2 linked regions of the Occallatibacter riparius genome follow. The protein of the gene in region 1 interacts with the protein of each later gene in a pairwise test. Links are inferred from orthologs where the notes say so. Each region holds a gene or a part of one and is shown in the gene's direction. Other genes may lie near its edges.

Evidence for each region.
Region 2: the proteins of mobA (region 1) and MOP44_RS01375 interact in binary tests that used the Escherichia coli proteins (3 or more experiments, as listed by UniProt). The link is inferred for Occallatibacter riparius from one-to-one orthologs.

The regions. Positions count from the first base shown.
Region 1 is NZ_CP093313.1:4,716,129-4,719,230, forward strand. The notes cover bases 151-2,935. They hold mobA (molybdenum cofactor guanylyltransferase), read left to right. Parts: upstream 151-1,128; coding sequence 1,129-1,743; downstream 1,744-2,935. Other genes in these bases: MOP44_RS19120 (dipeptidase), read left to right, coding at 151-1,109; MOP44_RS19130 (ABC transporter ATP-binding protein), read left to right, coding at 1,781-2,587. Outside these bases: more of MOP44_RS19120, read left to right, coding at 1-150; MOP44_RS19135 (sugar transferase), read left to right, coding at 2,998-3,102. UniProt on the Escherichia coli protein: Transfers a GMP moiety from GTP to Mo-molybdopterin (Mo-MPT) cofactor (Moco or molybdenum cofactor) to form Mo-molybdopterin guanine dinucleotide (Mo-MGD) cofactor.
Region 2 is NZ_CP093313.1:396,553-399,864, reverse strand. The notes cover bases 87-3,081. They hold MOP44_RS01375 (molybdopterin molybdotransferase MoeA), read left to right. Parts: upstream 87-960; coding sequence 961-2,202; downstream 2,203-3,081. Other genes in these bases: MOP44_RS01360 (LuxR C-terminal-related transcriptional regulator), read left to right, coding at 3,065-3,081; moaC (cyclic pyranopterin monophosphate synthase MoaC), read left to right, coding at 2,210-2,701; MOP44_RS01380 (acyltransferase family protein), read left to right, coding at 87-676. Outside these bases: more of MOP44_RS01380, read left to right, coding at 1-86; more of MOP44_RS01360, read left to right, coding at 3,082-3,196. UniProt on the Escherichia coli protein: Catalyzes the insertion of molybdate into adenylated molybdopterin with the concomitant release of AMP.

The DNA.
Region 1 (3,102 bases):
ACTACGATGTGCAGCCGGTAGATCCGATCGATGAGTGGCTCTCACCACCATTCGAACCGACTGAGCGGGATGGGAATGTGTACGCGCGCGGCGCGGTGGACGACAAGGGTCAGGTTTGGATGCAGGTGAAGGCGCTTGAGAGTCTGCTGGCAACGGGCGGACTACCGTTGAATGTGCGGGTGTTGCTCGAAGGCGAGGAAGAGGTTGGCGGCGAGGGCATTGCGGAGTACGTCGCGTCAAAGCCTGCCGATCTGAAGGCGGACTTCGCGCTGGTGAGCGATACCGAGATGTTCGCGCCTGACTTGCCCACTCTGTGCGTGGGACTGCGCGGCATGATCTATACCGAGCTTGAGGTGAAGGGCGCGAAGACCGATCTGCACTCCGGCATGTACGGCGGCGCGGCGCCGAATCCTTTCATGGCGCTGGCGCACATCCTCGCGAAGCTGAAGGACGAGAACGGGCGCATTCTGATTCCGGGCTTCTATGACGATGTGCTGCCGCCGAGCAAGGAAGAGCTTGCGGCGTGGAGGAGCCTGCCGTTCGACGAGGAGCACTATCGCCAGACCGAGGTGGGCTCGAAGACACTTGTAGGCGAAGAAGGCTATAGCGTCCTGGAGCGCACGTGGGCGCGGCCGACCCTGGAAGTGCATGGTATGCCGGGCGGATTTACGGGCGCTGGCGCGAAGACGGTGATTCCGGCGAAGGCGCTGGCGAAGGTCTCGATGCGCCTGGTGCCGAACATGACGCCGGCGAAAGCGTTTGAGCAGTACAAGGCGTATGTCGAAAAGATCGCGCCCGCAGGTGTAGATGTGACGGTTCGGCTGATTCACCAGGGCGATGCGTGTCTCATTCCGGTCAATAACAAGTACATCCAGGCAAGTGTGCGCGCCATGCACGAGGTTTGGGGCAAGGACACTGTGTTCATCCGTTCCGGAGGGTCGATTCCGATTGTGGGTGATTTCGACCGGCACCTTGGATTGTCGAGCGTGATGATGGGATTCGGCCTCCCCGATGACAATCTGCATGCGCCAAATGAGAAGTTCAATCTGAAGAACTTCCGGCTGGGGATCGAGTCGCTGATTCGCTTCCTGGAAGAAGCCGCGGCTTGAGCATTACCTGCGGTGCGGCGTGAGTGCGCTATTGTCGGCCGAAGGGTTCGTACTGGCGGGCGGCCAGTCGAGCCGCATGGGCCGGGACAAGGCTCTCCTCGAACTGGCCGGAAAGCCGCTCATTTTCAGGGCGCTAAACACGCTGCGGAGTGCGGGTCTGCTCGCGAAGATTGCGGGTGCAAAGGCAGACTTGAGCCCTTTTTCATCGGTAGTTCCGGATGAGATTACGGATGCGGGGCCGCTGGGTGGTATCTGCTCGGCGCTCGAAGTCGCGGAAGCCGACCTGATCGCGTTCTTGCCGGTCGACCTGCCGTTGATTCCTGCATCGCTGATTCGAATCCTGATCGAAGATGCAGGTCTGACTGGTGTGGCGGTGACGGTGCCTTCGCTGAACGGATTTGCCCAGACTTTTCCAGCGGTGGTGCGGCGGGAGGCGTCGCGCGTATTAAGGGCGGAACTGGAGGCCGGGCGCTTAGGCGTGTTCGCGGCGTTCCGTTCGTTGGGTGTGCGAGTTGTGCCGGTGGAGTTCGTCCCACTGAGCGATGAGCACGGCTGGCCTGCATATCGCTGGTTCTGGAATGTGAATACGCCGGAAGACCTCGCCAGAGTGGAATCTGCTTTGAGCGCCGGCTGAGGCTCTCATAGGTGTTCGCGTAAGCTGAAACATAGGGATGTCAGATCTGGTCAATTCGGGGAATGGGCTGAAAGCGCGCGCGGCGGAGGTCGCCGAGCCGGTCATCGTGTTCGAGAACGTCTTTATTTCGTTCAGCGGACGGCCGGTCCTGGAAGACGTGAGCTATCACGTCGGAAAGGGGCAGACGCTTTGCATCCTGGGCCGTAGCGGCGTGGGGAAATCGGTTTCGTTGCGGGTTTTGATGGGGTTTCTGAAGCCCGACGCGGGTTCGGTGCGGGTAGAAGGGCAGGAGATCACAGACCTGAGTGAGACGGAGATGAATGCGCTCCGCCGCCGGATCACAATGGTTTTCCAGAACGGCGCGCTGTTCGACTCGCTGACGGTGCGCGAGAACGTGGCGTTCCCGCTGCGAGAGCAGGGGGGCCTGGAAGAAGACCAGATCATGCAGGTGGTTGACCGGCTGTTGGATCTGGTGGGTGCATCGGATGTGGAGGGGCTGCTGCCGGCAAGCCTGTCAACGGGGCGCAGGCGTGCTGTGGCGATAGCCCGGGCGCTGGCGGCGCAGCCGGAGATCGTGCTCTACGACGAGCCGACCACGATGGTTGATCCGCTGATTGCGCGGCGGCTCGGCAGCATTATTCAGCGGCTAAAGAGCCAGCTTGGATACACCAGCATTGTGGTAACTCATGATATGCGGTTCGCGGAGCGGTTGGCGGACCTGGTGCTGTTCCTGCACCAGGGCAAGGCGCACTTCTTCGGACCGCTGAAGGCGTTCATGGAATCTCAGGATGAAGCAATCCAGCAATTTTTGACGCTCGATGCTTACGAACTGCCCATGGATTGAGTAGCTTGCGAGCGAATTGACAGTCGTAACGAAGTTTTCACTTGAAAGCGCGGCACCCGGGGCGCGATCCTGTAGGTGCACTGAACAGCAGTACAGAGAATCGCTCCGAAGCAATGGGCTCTTATATTGAAAGCGAGGAGCGCGGGATCTGCCTCTTTTGAACGTTTGATTTGTTCTCTTTGCTCCTTGGTGTGGGGACCCTCTTCTACGGATCGCGGATCTGGAACGATCGCGTCCCACATAAGCAACAAAGACCGGTGAGAAGAGCTTGGGCTATTTACTGCTGATCCTGCGTTGATGCCGGATCGGTTGACTTAGGTTGCGCCGGGCAAATCAGCCAGTGCTGTTCCTTGATCGCATGAAAAACGAACCAACGCGGCCGATGTCTTTGGCTGAAGCGAGTTGGGTATATGGTTACGTCGAACTCATGGCAGAGAATCGTGGCGACGGTCAGTCCCGCGGAGTGGGCGCAGCAATCGCCGGATGAGGCTTTCGGCGGTTATTCCGCGGGGGCA
Region 2 (3,312 bases), 4.3 Mb from region 1 along the record:
TTCCTACGAGTTCTGGTTCTATGTCGCTTTCCCGTTGGCTCTAAGTGCGTTAAGTTCCCGGTTCTCCCTGCCTACCCGGATGCTGAATGCGGCTCTACTGATTGGCGCGGGGTTCTTTGTTGGTCACCGGATTTCAGCCTACTTTCTCATCTGGTTGATGGGTGCGGCGCTGCAACTGGCTCCGAAGAAGCTCTCGTCGGAACAGGCGCGACGGTTGACTCAAGTCGGAGTGGCGTTGCTCTTCGTTGTGTCGATGGTCCTGTGGGCAGCGAAGTGGAACCTGTTCGCTTCCGATCTCATTGAAGGCTGCGTCTGCGCAATGCTATGTTACGTAATTCTGCATAAAACCGATCCGGCGAACGAAGGAAGCCTTTACGTGAAAGCAGCCAAGGGCGTGTCAAACATGTCGTACACGCTTTACCTGACGCATCTCCCTATACTGGTGTTCTTTTGCGCCCTGTTCGCTTCGCGGGGCTTTGTTCGGGCACATGACTTGAGAGCATGGATGGTCGTCTCCGCAGTGCTGACGCTAACCTTCGGTATCTGCTATTTGCTTTATCTATGTTTTGAGCGGCGCAGCGATAGAGTGAGGAGCATTATTCTGGCGGCGCATCCATATGACATGATCCGCGACGCGTTCGGCACGGAACCGGAGCCGGGGGTACACTCGAGATAATCTGCCAGCCTTGACTGAAATCTGTTCCAGACAGTGCCCATCACCTATCTCGCATCGCCCCCTGACTACCCGCACCTGCCAAAAATGCCGCTGGCAATAAGCGCCGGGAACCGAAGCCTCAGGGGCGGCGGCAGGATGGTACCCCCGCCCCCGCCGTACCAGAAACGATGTAGCCGTTGAAATTTCAGTCGTACCATGGATTCAAATTATTGGCTATAAACAACTATAAGCATTACCCACCAAGCAGCCCGTCGGCCAAGGCCCGCCCAACTACAATCCAGATCATGGCCTCAGCCGTTCCGAGCTTCCCTGAAGCCGCTCGCGTCGTCTACGACTACGCCTCGAACCTCCTCGCTTGCCACCCCCGCACGGAGCGCCTCGCGCTCGACTCCACCTACGGCTGCATCCTCGCCCAGCCGGTCCGCGCCGACCGTGACATGCCCGCTTTCCAGCGCTCTACCCGCGACGGTTTCGCCGTCCGCGCCGCCGAAGCCTCCGCCCACAAATGGCTCCAAGTCGCCGGTTCCATCCGCGCAGGAGAGCCCCCCGCCGGTCCGCTCCCCACCGCCTCCGCCTGGGAGATCATGACCGGCGCCGCCGTCCCCGAGGGCGCCGACGCCGTCGCCATGCTCGAACACGTCGAGCAGGACGGCAAAAAGGTCCGTCTCATCAAAGGCCGCACGCTCGACCCCGGCGAAAACGTAGTTCCCGCCGCCGCCGAAGCCCACGCCGGCGAGGAACTCATCCCCACCGGAACTCGGCTCGGCCCCTCCCAGATCGCCGCCGCCGCCACCTGCGGCTACGCTCACCTTGAGGTCTTCGTCCGCCCCCGGGTGGCCATCCTCACTACAGGCGACGAGCTCGTCCCCGTCGACACAACTCCCGGCTCCAGCCAGATTCGCAACTCCAACGCTTCCATGCTCGCCGCTCTGGTGGCGCAGAACGGCGGCGAACCCTGGATACTACCCGCTGCAAAAGACAACACCGCCGCCCTCGGGTCCGCTCTCCGCAAAGGCATCGAAGCCGACATGCTCCTCATCTCCGGTGGCGTCTCCGCCGGAAAATTCGACCTCGTCGAGCCGGTCCTCGCCAGCCTCGGTGCCCATTTCCATTTCACTGGAGTCCGCATCCAGCCCGGCAAGCCCTTGGTCTTTGGCGAGATTCCGCGAGCCAAATCACCGCTCGCCTTTTTCGGCCTGCCCGGCAATCCCATCTCCTCCGCCGCGACATTTCTCCTCTTCGGCTCGGCCGTCCTCCGTGCCCTGGCCGGAAACCACCTGCTCGCACCTTTATTCTCCGCCGCTCAGCTCTCCCGCGACGCCAAAGGCAAGCCAAACCTGACCCGCTTCATCCCGGCAGCCTTCAAATCTGATCCGCTCTCCTGCCATCTCCCAGAGGTTGCGCCGGTGCCCTGGCAGGGCTCCGGTGACTTGGCTGCATTCGCACGCGCCAACTGTTTCATCTTCGTACCCGAAGGAATCGACCGCATACCCGCCGGCGACATCGCCCGCATCCTTCCTATATAGAGGACCTATGCCCGACAAGAATCAGCCCAAGCTCTCTCACTACGACGACGCCGGCCAGGCCTCCATGGTCGACGTCAGCGCCAAACTGCCCACCCGCCGCACCGCCACCGCCTCCGCGTTCGTCGAACTCTCCGCTGCAGTTCTCGCCGTACTCCCCCAGAACCCCAAAGGCGACCCCCTCGAAGTCGCCCGTTTCGCTGGCATCCAGGCGGCCAAGCGCACCTCGGAACTCATCCCGATGTGCCACCCACTCCCGCTGACGCATGTCGACGTGCAGGCTCAGATTGAGGGCGAAGGCGTCCGCATCACCGCCACTGCAGCGACCGTAAGCCCCACTGGAGTAGAAATGGAAGCCCTGACCGCAGCCTCGATCGCCGCTCTCACCATCTACGACATGACCAAGGCCCTCGATAAAGGAATCGTGATTCGCCATATCCAGCTCGAAGCGAAAACCGGCGGCAAATCCGGCGACTTTGCCCGTGAAGGCGCCCGAGCATAGTGTGCGCTCGTCTGATCGACCGGCAACACATCTGCACAGCCATTTCTCGGAGCGACAACGAAAACCAAGCTCTTGCGCGACGAACCTCCAACTTCCCGGTATAATCCAAACAGACTTGGAGAGATGGCCGAGTGGCTGAAGGCGGCGGTTTGCTAAACCGTTATACGGGCTAAAACCTGTATCGGGGGTTCGAATCCCCCTCTCTCCGCCATCCCGTCAAAGCAAAATCCGCATAATCAGCTAAATAGATTAGCTTTGAGCCACTTGTCATAAATGGGCCTAAGTCTCCATATTCTCCCGAATACCTCGGATTAGCCTCCTTCACCCCATTTATCGAGCTAATATCTTCGGCCGGCAGAGGAGATCGCCTCGATGTTAGGGATCAGTACGAAGTCAGCCGAATCGCATCGAGCGAAAATCATGGAGAAGCTCAACATTCACGATACCGCTGGTCTGGTCCGCTATGCGGTTCGCGAAGGGGTAATCCAGCCCTAGCTCCGGGTCTCCCCAGGTGGACCGCCAGTTCGAAGCTGCTGAGGGCTCGTCATACGGATTCTGCGGTCAGGCCACTTGTGTTCAGAAGGTATAGATCACCGGAGATTTTAGCCAGC